Regions from separate parts of the Salinivibrio sp. IB282 genome, predicted to be linked through region 1. Evidence: predicted binding sites of a transcription regulator. Region 1 holds the regulator's gene; each other region holds the start of a gene.
What was found. The regulator MetJ, encoded in region 1, represses methionine synthesis genes. The targets are predictions, from matches to a motif close to TTAGACNTNTANANGTCTAA.
Positions count from the first base shown of each region.

Region 2: a site for MetJ is predicted at 4,490-4,509, ahead of metN (methionine ABC transporter ATP-binding protein MetN). Genes of this name have one in related genera too.
Region 3: a site for MetJ is predicted at 4,914-4,933, ahead of metK (methionine adenosyltransferase). Genes of this name have one in related genera too.

Region 1 covers NZ_MUET01000017.1:23,364-31,241, reverse strand. Annotated here, with positions in the region: gene BZG14_RS05485 (malic enzyme-like NAD(P)-binding protein) at 75-1,319, shown strand; gene metJ (met regulon transcriptional regulator MetJ) at 1,398-1,715, opposite strand; gene metB (cystathionine gamma-synthase) at 1,901-3,067, shown strand; gene BZG14_RS05470 (bifunctional aspartate kinase/homoserine dehydrogenase II) at 3,129-5,570, shown strand; gene metF (methylenetetrahydrofolate reductase) at 5,832-6,731, shown strand; gene BZG14_RS05460 (PadR family transcriptional regulator) at 6,791-7,339, opposite strand; gene BZG14_RS05455 (O-acetylhomoserine aminocarboxypropyltransferase/cysteine synthase family protein) at 7,406-7,878, opposite strand, start outside.
Region 2 covers NZ_MUET01000044.1:439-8,316, reverse strand. Annotated here, with positions in the region: gene BZG14_RS10065 (acetate kinase) at 1-212, shown strand, start outside; gene pta (phosphate acetyltransferase) at 318-2,465, shown strand; gene BZG14_RS10055 (amidohydrolase) at 2,595-3,734, shown strand; gene BZG14_RS10050 (LysE family translocator) at 3,742-4,380, opposite strand; gene metN (methionine ABC transporter ATP-binding protein MetN) at 4,628-5,662, shown strand; gene BZG14_RS10040 (methionine ABC transporter permease) at 5,652-6,338, shown strand; gene metQ (methionine ABC transporter substrate-binding lipoprotein MetQ) at 6,385-7,200, shown strand; partial or broken gene BZG14_RS10030 (CNNM domain-containing protein) at 7,325-7,878, opposite strand, start outside.
Region 3 covers NZ_MUET01000018.1:66,200-73,088, forward strand. Annotated here, with positions in the region: gene BZG14_RS05965 (LysE/ArgO family amino acid transporter) at 1-135, shown strand, start outside; gene mscS (small-conductance mechanosensitive channel MscS) at 192-1,049, opposite strand; gene fbaA (class II fructose-bisphosphate aldolase) at 1,223-2,299, opposite strand; gene BZG14_RS05980 (phosphoglycerate kinase) at 2,453-3,619, opposite strand; gene epd (erythrose-4-phosphate dehydrogenase) at 3,692-4,696, opposite strand; gene metK (methionine adenosyltransferase) at 5,005-6,159, shown strand; gene BZG14_RS05995 (SprT family zinc-dependent metalloprotease) at 6,231-6,758, shown strand; gene rsmE (16S rRNA (uracil(1498)-N(3))-methyltransferase) at 6,857-6,889, shown strand, end outside.

The DNA of each region.
Region 1 (7,878 bases):
CTGGCTAATATCGTTCACGCTTCCCTGGCGATATTGGTTATCTATCCCTTCACGATAATAATTAGGAACACTAGATGTCGGACGATAAACGCCAGCAAGCGCTGGATTATCATGCATACCCTACTCCCGGAAAAATTTCTGTTGAATTGAGCAAACCGGCCGACTCGGCCGCGGATCTCGCCCTAGCGTATAGTCCTGGCGTTGCTGAGCCGGTGCGAGAGATAGCGCAAGACGCAGATGCGGTTTACCGCTATACGGGTAAAGGCAACATGGTGGCGGTGATCTCAAACGGCACCGCGATTTTGGGATTGGGGAACTTAGGCCCCATGGCTTCTAAGCCCGTCATGGAAGGTAAAGCGTTATTATTCAAGCGTTTTGCCGGTTTGGACTCGATTGATATTGAAGTGAAACACCGCACTATCGATGAGTTCGTTGATACCGTGGCCAATATTGCTGACACCTTTGGCGGTATCAACCTCGAAGATATTAAAGCCCCTGATTGTTTTGAAATTGAAAAACAACTGATTGCACGGTGCGAAGTGCCTGTATTCCATGATGACCAACACGGTACTGCCATCGTGACTGCTGCCGGCATGCTTAACGCTCTCGAGCTACAAGGCAAAGATATCTGTGAGGCGACGGTGGTGTGCATGGGTGCTGGCGCGGCCGCGGTTGCCTGTATGGAGCTATTAATAAAATGTGGTGCGCAGCGAGAAAAAATCTATATGTTGGATCGTAAAGGCGTGATCCATACGCGTCGTGATGATATCAACAAATACAAGCAGCTGTTTGCCAATAACACCGATAAACGTACCCTCGAAGATGTGATTGAAGGCGCGGACATGTTCGTTGGCGTATCTGGCCCTGACTTACTCTCACCAGAGGCCTTGAAGCTGATGGCAGACAAGCCCGTGATATTTGCCTGCTCGAATCCGGATCCTGAAATCCACCCGGATGTGGCACATCAAGTCCGGGATGATCTGATCATGGGAACCGGGCGTTCGGATTATCCCAACCAGGTCAATAACGTACTTTGTTTCCCGTTTATTTTCCGTGGTGCATTGGATGTKCGTGCCAGTGAAATTAACGATGCGATGAAACTGGCCGCGGTCGAGGCCATTCGCAGTTTGGCCAAAGAGCCGGTGCCACAAACAGTATTAGACGCCGCCGGCTTGTCTTCGCTCAGCTTTGGTCCTGATTACATCATTCCCAAGCCCATGGACGCGCGTTTGTTGCCGAAAGTAGTACGTGCAGTGGCGCTGGCGGCCGTCGAAACCGGCGTAGCTCGTATCGAGATGCCAGAAAACTATATGATGTAGCGAGGCATGTTGCCATGCGTAAGTGGCAGACAGCACGATGCTGCAGGTAATGAAAAACCCGCCGGTTGGCGGGTTTTTTTAGTATTCGCTATCGTCGAATTCGATACCCAGCTCTTTCATGATCCGACGCGCTTCGGCGGGGATGCTGTCGGGTTTATCCTTACGGATATCGTCATCGGTTGGCAGAGGTTGACCGGTGTAGGCATGAAGAAATGCCTCACACAACAACTCGCTGTTGGTCGCGTGACGCAGGTTTTGCACCTGACGACGAGTGCGCTCATCAGTAAGAATTTTTAGTACTTTTAATGGGATAGAGACGGTGATCTTCTTTACCTGCTCTTTCTTTTTACCATGTTCGGCATACGGATTAATGTAGTCGCCGTTCCACTGCGCCATGTCTCACCTATCTTGATTAAGGAATACCCAGGATGATGCTGCGGAGATTTTAGCTATATTAACCGCCACATGCAAAGGAGTGTAGACGTCTAGAAGTATTGACGTCCCAAAAAGCGACGGGTAAGGTGGCAGTATGACGCCTGGATCACGCCCACCATGCGCAAACAGACTAGCAAGGACAGATAATGACAGAGAAAAAAACCGACACCATCGCCGTTCGCACTGGGATTGGCACCGACACCCAGCACCATGCGGTAGTGCCTCCCTTGTATTTATCGACCAATTACCGTTTCCCGGCTCTGGGAGATGTGCCTACCTACGACTACGCGCGAGGCGGCAACCCAACCCGTGCGCAGTTGGAACAAGCGCTGACTGACTTAGAGGGGGGCGCGGGTGCGGTAGTGACTAACTGTGGCATGTCGGCGATAAACTTGGTGTTATCTCTATTGGAGGCAGGCGATCATATCGTCGCCCCGCACGATTGTTATGGCGGCACCTATCGCTTGCTCGAATCACGCGCCAAACAAGGCATTTGGCAGGTGAGTTTTGTCGATCAATCCGACCATGAGGCGTTGGAGCAGGCATTGGCTAAGCAGCCCAAGTTGGTGCTGGTGGAAACTCCATCCAATCCACTTCTACGCGTGGTCGATATCGCAGAAATAAGCCAAAAGGCCCATCAAGTTGGGGCCTGGGTGGTGGTGGATAACACCTTTTTATCGCCCGCCTTGCAAAAGCCGTTTGCGCTGGGCGCGGATATGGTGGTCCATTCCACCACCAAGTTTATTAATGGTCACTCCGATATTGTCGGTGGCGTGGTGGTCGCGCGTACGGATGAATTGGCAGACACACTGGCTTGGTGGGGAAATTGCTTAGGGGCGACGGGCAATGCCTTTGACAGTTATATGACATTGCGAGGGTTGCGTACACTGGGCGCGCGCGTTAAACAACACCAGCACAACACTGAAGCGGTACTGAGCTACCTACAAACGGTGCCGGCGGTGCGGAAAATATACTATCCCGGGTTGGCCTCTCACCCTGGCCACCAAATTGCTGCGCGCCAGCAAGCGGGGTTTGGTAGCATGCTGAGCCTAGAGTTGGAGACCGACCAAGCCGGTGTGGCGCGGTTTATCGACGGTCTTTCGTTATTTGCTCTGGCCGAATCGCTAGGGGGCGTGGAAAGCTTGATCACTCACCCTGGCTCGATGACGCACCGAGCTATGAGTGACGCCGCGCAAGCAGAAGCCGGCATTTCGCCGACCTTATTACGCTTGTCGATTGGATTAGAAGATGCGCAAGATTTGGTCGCCGATTTGGCGAATGCTTTTGCCCGTTTAGGGGGTAACCCCCGATAGAGGCTGCGCCGCCGTGCGCGCCGTTTTACTGAGATTGATAGACATTAAGAGAGACCTTGCCATGCATGCGCAACCGATGGAAACGTCCCCAGAGTCACCACGCCAATTACACAAGTTTGGTGGCAGTAGCCTTGCGAGCCCTGATTGCTATCGCCGCGTGGTCGATGTATTGACCGCGCATGCGAGCCAGCAAGACTTGATCGTGGTATCTGCGGCAGGAAAAACCACTAACCAGCTGATCATGTGGTTGGCGCAATTAGACAAGGATGGACGAGTGGCGCATGAGACCTTGCAAACGGTGCGCGCCTTCCAGCAAGATTTGATTGAAAACTTGGTGGATGGAGAGACAAAACAACAGCTGGTGGATGCACTTTATGCGGATATTGCCACCATCGCGTCGCTGGGCGATAAGGGCGTGAGTGAAAATGACAAAGCTTACGTGCAAGGTTTTGGTGAGGTCTGGTCGGCGCGCCTGTTGGCCCAGTTATTGAAGCAGCATCAGCGTGCGGCGGTGATGTTAGACTCACGCCAGTGTTTGCGCGCCGAGCGCGCCGCTCAACCAGAAGTGGATCGGGGGGCGTCCTGGCCTTTGCTGCAAAATCAGCTTTCGCAGCATAGCGATACACATGTGGTGATCACCGGGTTTATGGCACAAAACCAAGCGGGAGAGACGGTGCTGTTGGGGCGCAATGGCTCCGATTACTCGGCTACTGTCTTGGGGGCGCTGGCGGGCGTCAGCCGTGTGACTATTTGGAGTGATGTCGCCGGGGTGTATAGCGCCGATCCACGCCATGTTGATAATGCCTGTTTGCTACCTTTGATTCGTATTGACGAGGCGGGCGAGCTGGCGCGTCTGGCTGCCCCCGTGCTGCATAGCCGCACCTTACAGCCGGTGGCGCAAAGTGCCACCGACCTAACCTTGCGCTGCACCCAAGCGCCGGATAGCGGCTCAACACGTATTGAACGCGTATTAGCCACAGGGCGCGGGGCAAAAATCATTACGGCGTTGGATGAGGTAAGCTTACTCCAGTTTGATGTTGCGCGAGGACAAGACTTTCAGGCGATAAAGCAGGAGCTTAGTCGGATTTTGTCACAGCTGAAGGTGCAGCCACTGGCAACCGATTATCAAGACGATCAATACCGAATATTGTTGGCATTTACCACAGAAGTGGTGGCGCTAGTAATGGCGCAAATTCAAGATGCTGGCCTTTCGGCTGAACTCAAACTGCGTGAAGGCTTTACCATGGTGGCGGCTGTAGGAGCGGGCGTGGTGAACAATCCCGTCCATTGCCATGGCTTTTATCAACAATTGAAATCCCAACCGGTGGAGTTTATCAGTGAGTCTGCGTCTGGACTGAGCATGGTGGCGATCCTTCGCCAAGTACATACTCAAGCCCTCGTCGCTAGCTTGCATGATGCCTTGTTTCAAGCCCAGCGCCGGATCGGTTTGGTGTTGGTGGGCAAAGGCAATATTGGCACCCGCTGGTTAAGCCTTTTTGCCGAGCAAAAAGCACACCTGGAAAAACGCCATGGCAAGGAAGTGTCATTGATCTCAGTGGTGGACAGTCGCAACCAGTGGCTTGATTTCGCCGGCATTGATGCCACGCAGGTATTAGAGGGGTTTGATGAGCGTTGCGAGCCTTATTTTGATGACGAATGGCTCACCCGCTTACTTAATCACCCGTATGACGATGTGATTGTATTGGATGTTACCGCCAGTGCGTCATTAGCGTACTTGTACCCGCGACTGGCAGAGCATGGCTTTCACTTAATCTCCGCCAACAAAGAAGCGGGGGCCGCGCCAGCCGAGCAGTATCACGCGATTCAGCAGGCGTTTAGCAAAACCGGGCGCCATTGGCTCTACAATGCGACCGTGGGCGCAGGGTTACCCATTAACTACGCGGTGCAAGATCTGCGTGAAAGTGGCGACACGATTGTTGCGCTGTCTGGGATCTTTTCTGGCACCTTGTCGTGGCTGTTCTTGCAATTTAGAGGTGAAGTGCCATTCAGCGTATTACTGGAACAAGCATGGCAGCAAGGGCTCACCGAGCCTGATCCGCGGGATGATCTGTCGGGTGCCGACGTGGTGCGTAAATTGGTGATTTTGGCACGCGAAGCGGGCATGTCGCTTGAGCCAGAGCAGGTCAAGGTCGAGTCCCTGGTGCCTAAACCACTGGCTGATCTGTCTTTGGATGCGTTTCTTGATCATGCCCACCAAATGGATGAACAACTACAAGAGCGATTAGACAAGGCGCATAAAAACCGGTCAGTGCTCCGCTATGTCGCGCGCTTAAATGCTCACGGTAAAGCGCAAGTGAGCCTAGAAACCTTACCCAGCGAGCACCCACTGGCTCATCTGTTGCCGTGTGACAATGTATTTGCGATTGAAAGCCATTGGTATCGCGAGAATCCCTTGGTGATTCGTGGCCCTGGGGCGGGACGCGATGTCACGGCGGGCGCCATTCAATCCGACTTAAATCGCTTGATAAGTCGCCTTCACTAGTCTGCTCGTGGATAACCGTTATCAAGCTGTTTACGCATTGCGTAGACAGCTTTTTTTGTGTGAAACATGGGCAATCTAGGCGCATTTTGGTGGCCGCGTCGTCTATCTTCATCACACCATGAGTATTTTTCATGGCCCGTATCGTTGACATTTTCATCGAATCACGACAATCTTTAGACATATGGACGTCTAAACGTATAAGTATAAAACACAGCAGATACAGTCATACTGAACAGCGCCGTTCGGTGTCAGGGAGAGGATATGAGCTACACGCACGCAGGCCACATTGATGCACTCAATCAGAATATTGCTGACTTAGATGGCGATATTAATGTCTCATTCGAGTTTTTTCCGCCCAGCACCCCAACCATGGAGGAGACGCTTTGGAACTCCGTGCATCGCTTAAAAGCGCTTAAACCTAAGTTCATGTCGGTGACCTATGGCGCCAACTCGGGTGAGCGTGATCGCACCCATGACATCGTGAAAAGCATTCATGATCAAACCGGTATCGCCGCGGCGCCCCATCTAACCTGCATTGATGCCACTGAAGATGAGCTTCGCCACATTGCCCGCGACTATTGGCAGAATGGCATCCGTGACATTGTGGCGTTACGAGGGGATTTACCCTCGCCAGAGAAAAAGCCGGATATGTATGCGGTGGACTTGGTGCGTTTGCTCAAAGAGGAGCATGACTTTGATATCTCGGTTGCCGCTTACCCTGAGGTACATCCAGAAGCGAAAAGCGCACAGGCGGATTTAATTAACCTTAAACGCAAAGTGGATGCGGGGGCCAGCCGGGCGATTACCCAATTTTTCTTCGATGTTGAAAGCTATCTGCGCTTTCGTGACCGCTGTGTGGCCGCGGGGATTGATGTGGAGATTGTGCCGGGGATTTTGCCCGTCTCTAACTTCAAGCAGGCGTCACGCTTTGCCAAGATGACCAATGTGCGTGTGCCGCAGTGGATGCACAAACAGTATCAAGGACTGGAAGATGATCCCGTCACGCGCCAGATGGTGGGCGCCTCGATTGCGCTTGATATGGTGCGGGTGCTAAGCCGCGAAGGGGTGAAAGATTTTCACTTTTATACCCTTAACCGTGCGGAATTAACCTATGCCCTGTGTCATACCTTGGGGGTGCGCCCACTTGCGGTCACACCTTAAAAAATACGCCCCGGTTATGTCGGGGCGTATTAGGTTGCGTGTTGTGTTTGTTGTATTGATTAAGCACTGGCCGCGAGCATAGTGAGTTCGTCGCGCACTTCCTGCGCCCAGGCCAACCAAGCGCGGCGCTGATGAATACTGCGTCGCAGCGCAAGGCGCATTAAACGTTGTTGTGAGGTCAGTAAGGCGGCTTGTCCGTACTCACGTTGCTCAAGCTGAGTATAGTGATTAAGGAGCTGCTGAGACTCGGCAATCAAGTTATTCACATGATCCAGCATGGGAGCGGGGTCGAGCACCTCACAACTGAGTAATCTTGCCACGTACTCGTCACGCGGTGGCGCTAACTTGGGCGTTTGAATAAACCACGCTTCTAGCATGTCGGTGCCAACAGGCGTGATGGCGTACACCTTTCTATCCGGCTTCCCGACTTGCGGTTCAAGCCGGTAGGTGACCGCACCTCGATCGGCGAGCTTATTGAGTTCACGATATACCTGTTGATGGCTGGCTTTCCACACATTACTGATGGTGGTGGAAAACGCCTTGGTAATATCATAACCCGTCGCCTCACAGTTGCTTAGCACTGTCAGTATTACATGGGGAAGTGACATCTCTTATATCCACAGTTTTGTTGGTACAACGATTGTTTAGCCTGGGAGCGGCTAGCCTTCTTTGGGCTATTTTGCCGTCGCCAAGGCTTGTTCTAAATCGGCAATGATGTCATCGATATGCTCAATGCCGACACAAAGACGGATCATCTCGGGTGTCACCCCGGCTTTCGCTTGCTCTTGCTCGTTCAACTGGCGGTGCGTGGTCGAGGCGGGATGGCACGCCAGTGACTTGGCATCACCAATATTCACCAAGCGCTTGAAAAGATTCAGCGCATCATAAAATTTCACTCCCTCGTCAAAGCCGCCTTTTAAGCCGAATGACAGCAATGAGGCCGGCAGTCCACCGCGGATAAGCGACTTAGCACGTTGGTAATGAGGATGATTGAGTTGACCGGCATAGTTGACCCACGCCACGGCCGGGTGATTGGCAAGGTAATCGGCCACGGCTTTGGCGTTCTCGCAATGGCGCTCCATACGTAGGCTTAAGGTTTCTAACCCCTGCATCAACATAAAAGCATTCATCGGCGAGAGGGCCGCGC
Region 2 (7,878 bases), on a different contig from region 1:
GTATCGGTGAGAACTCAGGCCCAATCCGCGAATTGGTACTCGAGCGTCTAGCTCTGCTGGGTGTTGATATCGACAAAGAGCGTAACCTGAAAGCCCGCTTTGGCGGCGAAGGCGTGATCACCACAGACGAAAGCCGTGTGCCTGCGATGGTGATTTCAACCAACGAAGAGTTGGTCATTGCGCAAGACGCTGCGCGCCTAACTGGCCTGTAAGACCATTCCTAACGGCTGATCCCACTCAGCCGTTTTTATATTTGTGCCGGCCTGTCCGGCACGCCAATCAGATAGTAAGAGGAAGTCAACGTGTCCCGTACTATTATGCTAATCCCAATCGGCTCCGGCGTCGGCCTGACCAGTGTCAGCCTCGGCGTCATGCGAGCGATGGAGCGTAAAGGCGTTCGCGTCTCATTTTTTAAACCCATTGCCCAGCCACATCACGGTAGCGACACCGATGTGACAGACCTGACGACGGAAATCATTCACGCCAACAGTGATATGAAAGTCGCCGAGTCAATGTCGATGAACCAGGCCGAAAATCTGCTGCGCTCCGATCAAGAAGACGTGCTGCTTGAAGAAGTGCTTGCACGCTTCACACGTGCCACCCAAAACACCGAAGTGGCGCTGGTTGAAGGCTTGGTTACCACGCGTAACCATCCGTTTGCCAACCAAATTAATTACGAGATTGCCAAGACGCTGGATGCAGAAATTGTCTTTGTCACCACACCAGGTACCGACAACCCAGCCCAGCTAAAAGAGCGTATCGAGTTTGCTTGCACCAACTTTGGCGGCAGCAAAAACGGCAATATCTCTGGCGTGATCATCAACAAGCTCAATGCGCCTGTGGATGATGCTGGCCGCACCCGCCCTGATCTGTCAGAAATCTTTGACGATGCAGATGGCGCGCGTCCGACCAACGTTGAAGTGATGCAGATCTTCAACTCGAGCCCAATCCGCGTACTGGGTTGTGTGCCGTGGAAAATCGACTTAATTGCCACCCGTGCCAGCGATATGGCCAAGCACTTGAATGCCACCATCATCAATGAAGGTGAAATTCACTCGCGTCGTATCAAAAGCATTACTTTCTGCGCCCGCTCTATTCCTAACATGGTTGAGCACTTCCGCCCTGGCTCACTGCTGGTGACCTCGGCAGACCGTCCAGACGTGATTGTCGCGGCCTGCTTAGCAGCGATGAACGGCGTGGAAATCGGTGCACTGCTGCTAACCGGTGGTTATTCGATCCCTGATCAGCTCAAAGCACTGTGTGATCGTGCCTTTGAAACGGGCCTACCGGTGTTCACCACTGCAGGGAACACCTGGCAAACCTCGCTCAACCTGCAAAGCTTCAGCCTCGAAGTCCCGGCTGACGACAAAGAGCGTGTTGAGTTTGTGAACGACCATGTCGCCAGCCACATTGATGGTAACTGGATTGAGTCACTAAGCTCTGGCTCTAACCGCGAGCGTCGCCTCAGCCCACCGGCCTTCCGTTATCAGCTCACCGAGTTTGCGCGTAAAGCCGCCAAGCGCATTGTGCTGCCAGAAGGTGACGAGCCACGTACCATCAAGGCCGCCGCTATCTGCGCAGAGCGTAAAATTGCTGAATGTGTGCTATTGGGTAACCCAGAAGAAATTAAACGTGTTGCCGATCAGCAAGGCGTGACCTTGGGCGCTGGCGTAGAAATCATTGACCCAGTGAAAGCGCGTGACAAGTACGTGGCTCGCTTGGTTGAGCTGCGTAAGAGCAAAGGCATCACCGAAGTGATTGCGCAAGAGCACCTGGAAGACACCGTGGTGCTGGGTACCATGATGCTAGAAGCCAACGAGGTGGACGGCCTGGTTTCCGGTGCCGTGCACACTACCGCTAACACCATTCGCCCACCGCTGCAGATCATCAAGACAGCGCCGAACGCCTCTTTGGTGTCGTCGGTCTTCTTCATGCTGCTGCCTGAGCAAGTGCTGGTTTACGGTGACTGTGCGATTAACCCGGATCCAAACGCAGAACAACTGGCTGAAATCGCAATTCAATCAGCCGATTCTGCCGCCGCATTCGGTATTGAGCCGCGCGTGGCAATGATCTCTTACTCGACCGGTAGCTCGGGCAAAGGGGCTGACGTGGATAAAGTTCGCGAAGCCACCCGTCTTGCCAAAGAGAAGCGCCCTGATCTAGTGATTGACGGCCCACTGCAGTACGACGCGGCCATCATGGAAAATGTGGCTAAGTCGAAAGCACCGGATTCACCGGTTGCCGGTAAAGCGACCGTGTTCGTCTTCCCAGACTTGAACACAGGTAACACCACCTACAAAGCGGTACAACGTTCTGCTGAGCTGGTGTCTATCGGTCCAATGCTGCAAGGCATGCGCAAGCCGGTGAACGACCTGTCTCGTGGCGCATTGGTTGATGACATTGTTTACACAGTGGCACTGACCGCTATCCAAGCGAAACAAGCGGAAGACAACGGCCAAGTGTAATTTGCACCACGCCCTGTCGAGATAAAACAAAAGCCAGCACCCGTTGCTGGCTTTTTTGCGTTTGCGTTCACAACGTTACATGCCAACGCGATCTAGCATGGCGTATCCATTCTGGTTTTGGAGTCGAAGATGGCTAACGAATTCGATCCCGTCACACTACGGCATACCCTGCACCAAACCCCTGAGCTGTCTAACCACGAAGCCCTCACCGCCCGTACTATCGCTGCCCAGTTGCGGCAATTTGGCTTTCACCCTGCCACTGATGTCGGCGGTCACGGGATCCTGGTCACCATTCAAGGCGCGGCACCAGGGCCCACCACCTTGCTACGTGCCGATTTCGATGCGCTGCCGATTGAAGAGCGTGGATCACTGGCTTATTGCTCCCAGCACTCAGGCGTGATGCATGCCTGTGGCCACGATGGTCATACCGCGGCGTTGCTGGCCGTCGCCGCCGAGCTTCGCCACACGCCACCCGCTCGTGGCACTGTGCTGCTCGCCTTTCAGCCTGCCGAAGAAACCGGCGAAGGCGCAGCGCGTATGTGCGAGTCCCCCGCACTTACCAACGCGCAGATTGATAACGTCTACGCCTTTCACAATCTCCCCGGCTTTAGTCAGCATCAAATCGTGGTACGCCCCGGTACCTTTGCCTGTGCCTCGACCGGAGTCGCTATTGAGTTGTACGGAAAAACTTCTCATGCCGCCTACCCAGAGCGTGGGATCAGCCCTGCCAGTGCGATGACAGGCGTGATGCATACCCTGACACAACTGCCCGACGCCTACCCTGACGCCAACAGCCTCGTCACCTTGGTTCACGCCCAGTTAGGAGAGCCTGCCTACGGCGTCGCCCCCGGCCAGGCGACCGTGATGGCCACATTGCGCAGTGATGACAACGCCTGCTTTCACGCCATGAAGGCCGACTTAATCGACAAAGTGAACACGCTGACGGCTCGGGCAGGATTAACGGTCAGTGTTAGCTGGCATGAGCCCTTTATCGCGGCCGAGAACAGCACGCACCATACGCAGCATGTGGTCAATGCCGCGCAGTCGTTAGGGTTAGCCGTTCACAGGCTCACCGAGCCCATGCGTTGGTCGGAGGATGTGGCCGAATTTCTTGCTCGCTGGCCAGGGACGTTGTTTGGCATTGGCAGCGGTGAGCATCATCCACAGCTGCACAACCCTGATTATGATTTCCCAGATGCGATCCTCCCCACCGCCAAAGCGCTCTTTACCGCGTTGGTCGCTGAGCATCACGGCTGCATCACAGGCTAATCACGCCCTACCCCAGCGCCAGCCAAACGCCAACACCCACCATCAAGGTGCCGGCGACACGGTTGAGTAATTGCACGTTGCCTCTTTGCTGCAGAAATTGACGCAACGTGCGACCGCCACTGGCATACAGCATCAAACAGCTAAATTCAGTCAGCAGAATAATCAACACCAGCACACTTAACTGGCTAGGCAGCGCTAATTTAGGATTAATAAACGGCGGCAACAGTGAGATCATAAACGCCCAGCCTTTCGGGTTAGCAATCGCGGTGACAAATCCTTGGGCCGCCAAGGACCACGCAGACGCTTCACTGGGGCTAGCGTCATCCTCCTCAGGAATGGCCATTTTCCCGCGAGATCGCCACATTTGCACCCCGATAAACGCCAGATAGGCACCACCGACGTATTTGAAAACCTGAAAGATAGACGGATAATTAAGCATCATCGCCGCCACTCCAATCACCGAGGCAATCGCCACCAGCCCCACGCCAATTAACTCGCCCCACATCATATGCAGGCTACGCTTAACCCCGATGGTCATTCCCAGCGTCATCGAGAGGGTCATACACATCCCAGGCGTCACCGAGACGAGGAAAAAGGTCGGGATAAACAAGGAAAGCATGGTGGTATCAATCAAAGAAGTTGGCATAAAGCGTAATCAGAACAAAGCACTACAGGGGCCTCTAGTAAACGCCCTTTATCGTTTGAGATCAAGCTGACTGTTGAGTTTATAACCAAGCGATTGGACTTATTGCCATTTAGACGTCCAGAAGTAAAAATATCCATTGACTTAATTTTGACTAACTCATAGCATCAATAACCAGAGCGACAGCAAGAATGTGGCACAAGCCGCTGAGTGAGTCTGCTGTGATCAAATTATTCGCCAAGGACATGTGATGATTGAGATAACCAACCTCAACAAGGTATTCGAACTCGGGGAGCGCCGAATTCATGCCCTTAATGACATCAACTTATTTATTCCCAAGGGAAAAGTATTTGGTGTGATCGGTGCCTCCGGTGCTGGGAAAAGTACCCTGATCCGGATGGTTAACCTGCTCGAGCGCCCAACCAGCGGCTCAGTCAAAGTGGGGGGCACTAACCTCACCGCGCTACCCAGCCGCCAGTTGACCCAAGCGCGCCGTAAAATCGGGATGATTTTCCAACACTTTAATCTGCTTTCGTCACGCACCGTTTTCGACAATATCGCCCTACCGCTTGAGCTAAGTGGCTCGAGCCGCGATGAGATAGAAACCCGCGTAAGCGAACTGCTCGATCTGGTCGGCTTGACCGATAAGCGTGATGTGTATCCTGCCAGCCTCAGTGGCGGACAAAAACAGCGTGTCGCCATTGCCCGCGCACTGGCGCCAAGCCCCAACGTTCTGCTTTGTGATGAAGCCACCAGCGCACTGGATCCGGCCACCACCCAATCGATTTTGTCGCTGCTGCAAACCATCAACCAAAAGCTCAACCTCACCATTTTGCTGATCACCCACGAAATGGACGTGGTCAAACGTATCTGTGACGACGTCGCCATCATTGGCGATGGTGAACTGGTTGAATCCGGCCCGGTGGGCGAGATTTTTGCGCACCCCAAATCCGACTTGGCGAAACAATTTATTCGCTCAACCCTCGACTTATCAGTGCCGCATGATTTCGCCCAGCGCTTGCAACAAGAATACTTTGAAGGCAGCTACCCGTTAGTGCGTCTTGAGTTTACCGGTGCGACAGTCGATGACCCATTAATCAGCCAGATCTCGCGCCTGTTTGATATCGACATCAGTATTTTAAGCTCARATATCGACTATGCCGGTGGCGTGAAATTCGGCCTACTCCTCGCGGAGATCATGGGCCCCAAAGAGGCGGTTGAAAACGCCATTACTTACCTCAACAAGCACCATGTCAACACGGAGGTACTTGGCTATGTTGATTGATCAACTCACCCAATGGGTAAATGAAAACAGCGCCCTTATCAACTTGCTCCTCGAGGCTACCGGCCAAACTCTGTATATGGTGTTTGCCTCCGGCATCATGGGGTTTGTGATTGGCATCCCACTAGGTGTGTTACTGCATGTGACCAAACCCGGTGGTTTGCTGGGTCAACCACAAGTTAACCAGGTGCTTGGCGCAGTCGTGAACATTGGCCGCTCCATCCCCTTTATTATCTTGCTGGTCGCGATTATTCCCTTTACCCGCATGGTGGTTGGCACCTCGATCGGTACAGCGGCGGCGATTGTGCCACTGACCGTCGGCGCGATTCCATTTATTGCCCGCTTGGTTGAGGGGGCGTTACTGGAACTACCAGCAGGGCTAGAAGAAGCGGCCAAAGCGATGGGCGCGAACCCGTTCCAGATTATTTATAAAGTGCTGATACCAGAAGCACTGCCAGGCATCATCAATGGCGCCACCATTACCTTGGTCACCTTGGTGAGCTACTCGGCCATGGCCGGTGCGGTCGGCGGCGGCGGCCTTGGGGATGTGGGCATCCGCTATGGCTATCAGCGCTTTGACACCACCGTCATGCTGATCACCGTTGTAATGCTGGTAGTCTTAGTGCAAGCGATTCAATCTTTTGGTGATTACTTGGTGCGACGCGCCGATCACCGCTAAATCAAACACAATAATGACGAATATGTTGCAAACAGGGAGACAGACAATGAAAACCACCATTAAAACACTACTTGCCACCCTTGGCCTTGCCTCTACCTTGGTGCTGACTGGCTGCGGCGAGAAAGAACAAGCCGCGACCGATACCAACAGCATCACCGTGGGCGTGATGGCCGGTGAAGAAGCACAAGTGGCTGAACACGCGGTGAAAGAAGCGAAAAAGCTCGGCCTTGATGTAGAGCTAATCACCTTTACCGATTACGTCTCGCCAAACGCGGCACTGGACGATGGTTCAGTCGACGTGAATGCTTTCCAACACAAACCTTACTTGAACGCACAAATCAAAGACCGTGGCTATGAGTTCGCGATTGCTGGCAACACCTTTGTGTATCCGATTGCGGCCTACTCTTACAAGCTAGATAGCGTCGAGGATCTACCAGAAGGCGGTAAAATTGCCGTGCCAAACAACCCATCGAACCTAGGCCGTTCACTGGTATTGCTTGAGCAACAAGGCATCATCAAGCTTAAAGAAGGCGCAGGCATCAACGCCACCAAGCTCGATATCGTTGAGAACCCGAAAAACGTAGAAATCATCGAGCTAGAAACCCCACAACTGCCTCGCTCATTGGAAGACGTAGACTTGGCTATCATCAACAACACCTTTGCCGCCGGCGTGGGCCTAACGCCAAGCAAAGACGGTATCTTTGTTGAAGACAAAGAATCACCCTACGTGAACCTGATTGTGGCGCGCAAAGACAACGTCGACGCTGAAAACGTGAAAACCTTTGTTAAGGCCTACCAAACTGACGCGGTTTATAACGCCGCGATGGAAGTCTTTGACGGCGCGGTGGTAAAAGGCTGGTAAGCTAGCGTCACAATATGTTCGCTCAGACGAACGCAGCGACGCTAACAAGTATCGATAGCTAAACAAAATGCCACAGTGACTGGTGAAGTGACTGTGGCATTTTTTAATCTTGGCCATTAGCGGGTTAACTTGCTGCCGTGACCGGAAGCACGCGTTTTAAAATATCCGCCAGCGTCACCACGCCAATCATTTCCCCCTCTTTACTGACCACCGCAAGCTGAACGCTGGCCTCACGCATGCGCGCTAGCGCTTCGTAGATGGGCGTGTTGGCATCTAACACATACGCATTGCGAGCGACATCGCGTGCGAGTCGGTCTGCCGGTTCGAGTAGCGTATCCCGCACGTGCACCACCAACGGCTTAAGTCCCTCGTTGCCAGTCATTAAAATACGCAGATGCCCTGACGCCACGGCGACAGCGCGCACCTCTGCCACCGTTGCATGTTTATCAACATGTGCCATCACCTGCCCCTGGGTGACCAAGGTTTCGATTGCAATCGAACTCAGATCGATCAACCCCGACAATTGCCGTTGAATCGCTGGTTGCAAGGTTCCCACTTGCCCAGAATGCTCAACCAATTGACGAATGGTCTGAATATCTTGTCCCCCGACCGCGGCGCTTTCTACTGGCTCAACCCCTGAGGCTTTCACCAAGCGATTGGCAATACGATTGATCCAGC
Region 3 (6,889 bases), on a different contig from region 1:
GGGGCCGCACGCTTATCACCGTGGCTCTCCACTCCCTCAATCCGGCGACTGCTCGATCTACTCATGGCGAGTATGATGTTATTCGTGGCCGGTAAGCTCGCACTCGGCCTTTACGCACGTTTACTGGCGAGTTAAAAAACAGGGATGCGGCCACGCTGCCGCATCCATAATGGCTATCACCGACCGTGAGGTTATGCTTGGCGCTCGCTGCGCTCGACGTGAACACTCATTTGCGGGAATGGAATTTCAATACCATGTTCGTCCAGCGCTTCTTTGATGGTTGGCAGCAGCTCAAAGTAAACGCTCCAGTAGTCTTCTGTTTTCACCCAAGGGCGCACCACAAAATTGACCGATGAGTCGGCTAACGTCATCACCGCCACATTGGGTTCAGGATCTTTCAGAATCAAGGGATGTTGGGTCAGAATATCCATCAACACCGTTTTGGTTTTCTTTAAATCCGCGCTGTACGCGACGCCAATCGTCAAGTCAACACGGCGTGTGGCATGCTTGGAATAGTTAGTGATTGGGCTGCTGATCACCGACCCATTTGGCACCACCACCATTTTGTTATCCGGGGTAGTGAGCACCGTAGAGAACACTTGAATGGACTCAACAGAGCCAGCGACTCCGGCCAATTCGACGTAATCGCCCGATTTGAACGGACGGAACATCACGATTAATACCCCGGCGGCAAAGTTTGCCAACGAGCCTTGCAAAGCCAGACCCACGGCTAAACCTGCGGCACCTAAGATGGCAATCACAGACGCCGTTTGTACACCCACACGGCTCAACGCGGCAATCAAGACGATCACAAACAACAAGTAACGCACGAGGCCGTGGAGAAATTCCACCACCGCGTTATCCATGTTGCGCTTACGCATGATACCCGCCATGGAGTTAGCTAAACCTTTAACCACAAGGTTACCAATCACCAAGATCAGTAGCGCAGAAATAATGTTCACCCCGTACTGCGTCAACAGATCTTGATTATCCATCAACCAAGTCTGTGCCCATTTAGCACCCTCTACCATTGTGTTTTCCTCACTCATTCACTTTCCCTCTTCAAGTTGGGATAAACGGTAACCCTATGTTAACAGCCTTTTACTGGTCGCTGTCTATCTCATTCACGCGAAATGTCTCCGCAATGATACGAGTCAGTATCACGAAGATATAAAAAAACCCGCCAAGTGGCGGGCTTTTACATTCAACACTGTTGTGACGTTTACAGGACGTCAACTGCGTTGAGGTCTTTGAAAGCTTGCTCAAGGCGCGCAACCATCGACTCTTGCCCTTTACGTAGCCAAACGCGTGGGTCATAGAATTTTTTGTTAGGTTGATCGTCACCTTTCGGGTTACCGATTTGAGTTTGTAGGTAGCCTTCGTTGTCTTGGTAATACTGACGAATACCATCCCAAGTCGCCCACTGAGTATCGGTATCGATGTTCATTTTGATCACACCGTAGCCAATGGATTCTTGAATTTGTGCTTCAGAAGAACCCGAGCCGCCATGGAAGACGAAGTTCAGACCATTGGTCGGTAGACCAAATTTCTCTGAGCAGTAAGCCTGTGACTCACGTAGGATTTCTGGCTTAAGTACCACGTTACCTGGCTTGTAAACACCGTGTACGTTACCGAATGACGCAGCAATGGTGAAACGGTGGCTGACGGCTGACAGTTTTTCGTATGCGTAAGCCACTTCTTCTGGCTTGGTGTAAAGATCAGCTGTATCAACATCGCTGTTATCCACGCCGTCTTCTTCACCACCCGTAATACCCAGTTCGATTTCTAGCGTCATGCCCATTTTGTCCATGCGCGCAAGGTATTCGGCACAGATTTCCATGTTCTCTTCAAGCGACTCTTCAGACAGGTCAATCATGTGAGAAGAGAAAAGCGGTTTGCCGTGCTCTTTGAAGAAGGCTTCACCCGCGTCAAGTAGGCCATCAATCCACGGCAGTAGTTTCTTCGCTGCGTGGTCAGTGTGCATGATCACAGGCACACCGTAGACTTCAGCCATCGCGTGAACGTATTTCGCACCGGCAACAGCGCCTTTAATTTGCGCTTCTTGGCCTTCTAGTTTCAGACCTTTGCCCGGGAAGAAACCCGCACCACCGTTAGAGAACTGGATAACCACTGGCGCTTTTACTTTCGCCGCGGCTTCCATCACTGCGTTGATTGAGTCAGTGTTAACGACGTTGACTGCAGGCAATGCAAACTTGTTCTCTTTGGCAACTTCAAATACTTTCTGAACGTCATCGCCAAAGATAACGCCAGGTTTTACAAAATCAAAAACTTTAGACATGGCTCTTGTCCTATTCACTCGGGTTGTCTTTGCTGAACTGAGTAAAGATGCCTGAGGCACCTTTATCAATCGGGTGCAATCGTTTACGACTCGGCCTATTGTAGTCAAACGAAAGCAAGAACGGGAGATGTCACTCCCGTTTTATTATCTGGTTTATGCGTCTTTCGCACGTGCTTCCAGCATTTCTACCGCAGGTAGAGGTTTGCCTTCAACAAACTCTAGGAAAGCACCGCCACCGGTTGAGATGTAAGACACATCAGCTTGGATACCAAACTTATCAATCGCTGCGAGGGTATCGCCGCCACCCGCAACAGAGAAGCCTTCAGACTCCGCGATCGCTTTTGAAATGCCTGCCGTGCCCGCTTCAAAGTTCTTAAACTCAAACACGCCAACAGGGCCATTCCACAGAATGGTTTTGGCATTTTTCAAAATGTCCGCCAACGCTTGGGTTGATTCAGGACCGAGGTCAAAAATCATATCGTCGTCTTGTACATCTTCAACGCGCTTGATCTCTGCTTCCGCGTTTTCATCAAATGCCTTCGCACACGCCACGTCGGTGGCAACAGGAATATGGCACTCTTCCATTAGAGATTTCGCCGTGTCGACTAAGTCCGCCTCATACAGCGACTTACCAACATTGTGACCGTCAGCGGCGATAAAGGTGTTGGCGATACCACCACCGACAACCAGTTGGTCTGCCACGGTTGACAGTGATTTCAGTACCGTCAGCTTGGTAGACACTTTTGAACCACCCACAATCGCCACCATTGGGCGTGCCGGGTTGTCCATCGCTTTGCCTAATGCCTCAAGCTCGTTAGCCAGCAATGGGCCAGCGCAAGCCACAGGCGCATACGTGCCCACACCATGAGTTGAGGCTTGGGCGCGGTGAGCCGTACCAAATGCGTCCATCACAAAAATATCGCACAGTGCCGCGTACTTTTTAGACAGCGCTTCGTCGTTCTTCTTCTCGCCTTTGTTGAAGCGAACGTTCTCAAGCACCACCAGCTCACCGGCGTTAAGCTCAAGGCCGTCTAGATAGTCTTTCGCGAGGCTGACCTGACAATCAAGTGCGTCATCTAGGTAGTTCACTACTGGCTGCAGTGAATACTGATCTTCAGGCTGGCCTTCTTCAGGGCGGCCGAGGTGAGAGGTCACCATGACTTTTGCACCGGCTTCTAAGCAGTGCTTAATCGTAGGCAATGATGCCAAAATACGTGCATCAGAGGTCACTTTACCGTCTTTTACAGGCACGTTCAGATCAGCACGGATAAACACACGCTTTCCGGCAAGATCTAAGTCGGTCATCTTAATTACAGACATATGGTCCTCGCTATAAGGTTGCAAATTGAAACTGATTTAATCAGGGCAACACCCCACCCACGCTTGCGTCTATTACGCCATGGCAAGTGTGGTATCTAACATTCGGTTGGCAAAGCCCCACTCGTTATCACACCAAACCAGCGTTTTAATCAGCTGGTGATCACTGACCCGTGTTTGCGATCCATCGACAATGGCGCTGTGCGAGTCGTGGTTAAAGTCAATCGATACCAAGGGCGCTTCGGTATAATCCAGTATACCGTCTAATGTACATCGAGATGCCGTCTGCAGAGCTTGATTTACGTCATTAACTTTCACTTTAGTACGTACAGTGACACTTAAATCCATCGCTGTCACGTTTATCGTCGGCACACGGACCGAGATCGCCTCAAATTTGTCAGAAAATTTCGGAAAAATCCTACCAATTCCAACATGGAGTTTGGTATCCACTGGAATAATAGACTGGCTGGCAGTACGTGTGCGGCGCAGATCAGAGTGATACGCATCAATCACCTGCTGGTCATTCATTGAAGAATGAATGGTGGTGATGGTGCCGGACTCAATCCCAAAGTGTTCGTCCAAGGCTTTGATCACCGGGACGATACAATTAGTGGTACAAGAACCATTGGAAACAATGCGGTCATCGGCGGTCAATGCATCATGATTGACCCCGTAAATAACGGTTCTATCCACGTCTTGGCTGGCGGGGTGAGAGAAAAGGACTTTRTTAGCGCCCGCAGCAATATGGGCCTCCCCATCTTGACGCGTACCAAATTTGCCCGTGCAGTCCAAGACAATATCCACATCAAGGTCACGCCAAGGTAAAAGCTGAAGTTCCGGTAAGTGAAGCAGACGAATGCTGTCGGTGGCGACAAACAAGTGTTCTTGGTTATAGGAAACCGGCCAGCCGAACCGACCATGGCTTGAGTCATATTGCAGCAGATGCGCCATCGCCTCGGGCTCTGCGAGCTCATTAATCGCGACCACTTGAATGCGATCGTGCTTGCCACTCTCATACAGGGCTCGCAATACACTGCGCCCTATACGACCAAATCCATTAATTGCGACTCTTAATGCCATGTCCATCGGTGCTCGTTTAACGATGACGCACAGTGTATCTCAAGCACGTAAAAGACGCACGTGTTGTGTGATCTCAACCAAGAGCTGTATACGCTTTGTCTCCTTTCGCCTTGTGATGACTTAAGGCTTGGTAACTCTCCTAAATGCTCGCCTTTGCTATACTTTAATAAACCCCATATGCATCATCTGACTTGCGTTTATCACAATTGCGAATAAAATAGACGTCTAGAAGTTAAAACATCTGAGATGATCGGCGGTGCGCGTTAATACGTATCGTCAGTTTCCCTGATAATCAATGAGAGTGTCACATGGCTAAGCACCTGTTTACCTCAGAGTCCGTCTCTGAAGGCCATCCTGATAAAATCGCAGATCAGATTTCTGATGCTGTTTTGGATGCCATCCTTGAGCAAGACCCCAAAGCACGCGTCGCCTGCGAAACCTATGTTAAAACTGGCATGGTAATGGTAGGCGGGGAAGTGACGACCTCGGCATGGGTCGATATCGAAGAGCTTACTCGTCAAACCGTTCAAGATATTGGCTATATCCACTCTGATATGGGCTTTGATGCCAACTCTTGCGCCGTATTGAATACCATTGGTAAACAATCCCCAGACATCAACCAAGGGGTTGATCGCGCCGACCCGAAAGATCAGGGCGCTGGCGACCAAGGGATCATGTTCGGCTTTGCCACCAATGAGACCAATGTGCTGATGCCAGCTCCTATTACCTATTCACACCGTTTGGTGGAGCGCCAAGCGCAAGTGCGCAAAGATGGCACCTTAGACTGGTTACGCCCAGATGCGAAAAGCCAGGTCACCTTTGCGTATGACAACGGCAAAATTGCCGGTATTGATGCCGTCGTGCTCTCTACACAGCATTGCGACAGTATTTCAACCGAGGATCTGCGCGAGGCGGTGATGGAAGAAATCATCAAGCCTGTGTTGCCGGCGGAATGGCTGACCAAAGACACCAAGTATTTCATTAACCCAACGGGTCGGTTTGTGATTGGCGGGCCAATGGGCGATTGTGGTTTGACAGGCCGTAAGATCATTGTTGACACCTATGGCGGGGCAGCCCGTCACGGTGGCGGGGCGTTCTCAGGAAAAGATCCCTCAAAAGTGGATCGCTCTGCCGCTTACGCCGCGCGCTATGTGGCCAAAAACATTGTTGCCGCAGGCCTTGCCGACCGTTGTGAAATTCAACTGTCTTACGCGATTGGCGTCGCCGAGCCGACGTCCATCATGGTCGAGACCTTCGGCACTGAAAAAGTCGCACCAGCGGTGATCATTAAAGCGGTACGTGAGCACTTCGACTTACGCCCGTATGGTTTGCAAGAAATGCTGGATTTGTTACAGCCTATCTATAAGCAAACGGCTGCGTATGGCCACTTTGGTCGCGACATCTTCCCTTGGGAGAAAATCGACAAAGCGGAGCTGTTGCGCGACTTTGCCAAGCTCGGGTAACCTTAGGCGACTCAGTGCTTTTAAGGGAAGCCTCGGCTTCCCTTTTTTGATCGCAGCAAGGACGACCACTTATGTCTTGTGCTTATGACACCCCAGAAAAATCCGCTCATGCATTACAACAGGCAGCGCTCTCACGCGCCCAGCAATGTATTGATGTGGCTAACCAGCAATTGGGCACCCAGCTGACCTACCCCGTGGTTGGCTTTACACTGCGGGGCAAGTCTGCCGGTACTGCGCATCCAGCACAATGGCGCGTCCGGTTTAACCCTGTTCTTTTGCTACAAGCACCACACACCTTTTTTGACGAAGTGATCCCTCATGAAGTCTGTCATTTGGTCACCTTTGCGTTATACGGTCGGGTGAAACCGCATGGTCCTGAGTGGCGTTCGTTGATGACCCAGGTCTTTAACGCCCCTGCCAATACCACCCACCAGCTTGATATCAGCGCCGTGCAGGGTAAAACCTTTGCTTACTACTGTGATTGCGGGCCTGTCGCCTTATCCATTCGCCGTCACAATAAAATACAACGCGGCCAAGCCATCTATCGCTGCAACCGCTGCCAACAGCCACTGACACGCAGTGGTGAAGGATCAGAATAGTTTGCTTTTTCGTCCCTCGTCCCCATAGTAGTGACAGAGCCTATCGTCCCTTTGGTCATGTTACACTGAGGGCGACTTGAACATGGAACACGAGCACAATGCGAATTCCTCGAATTTATCACCCAGCACCG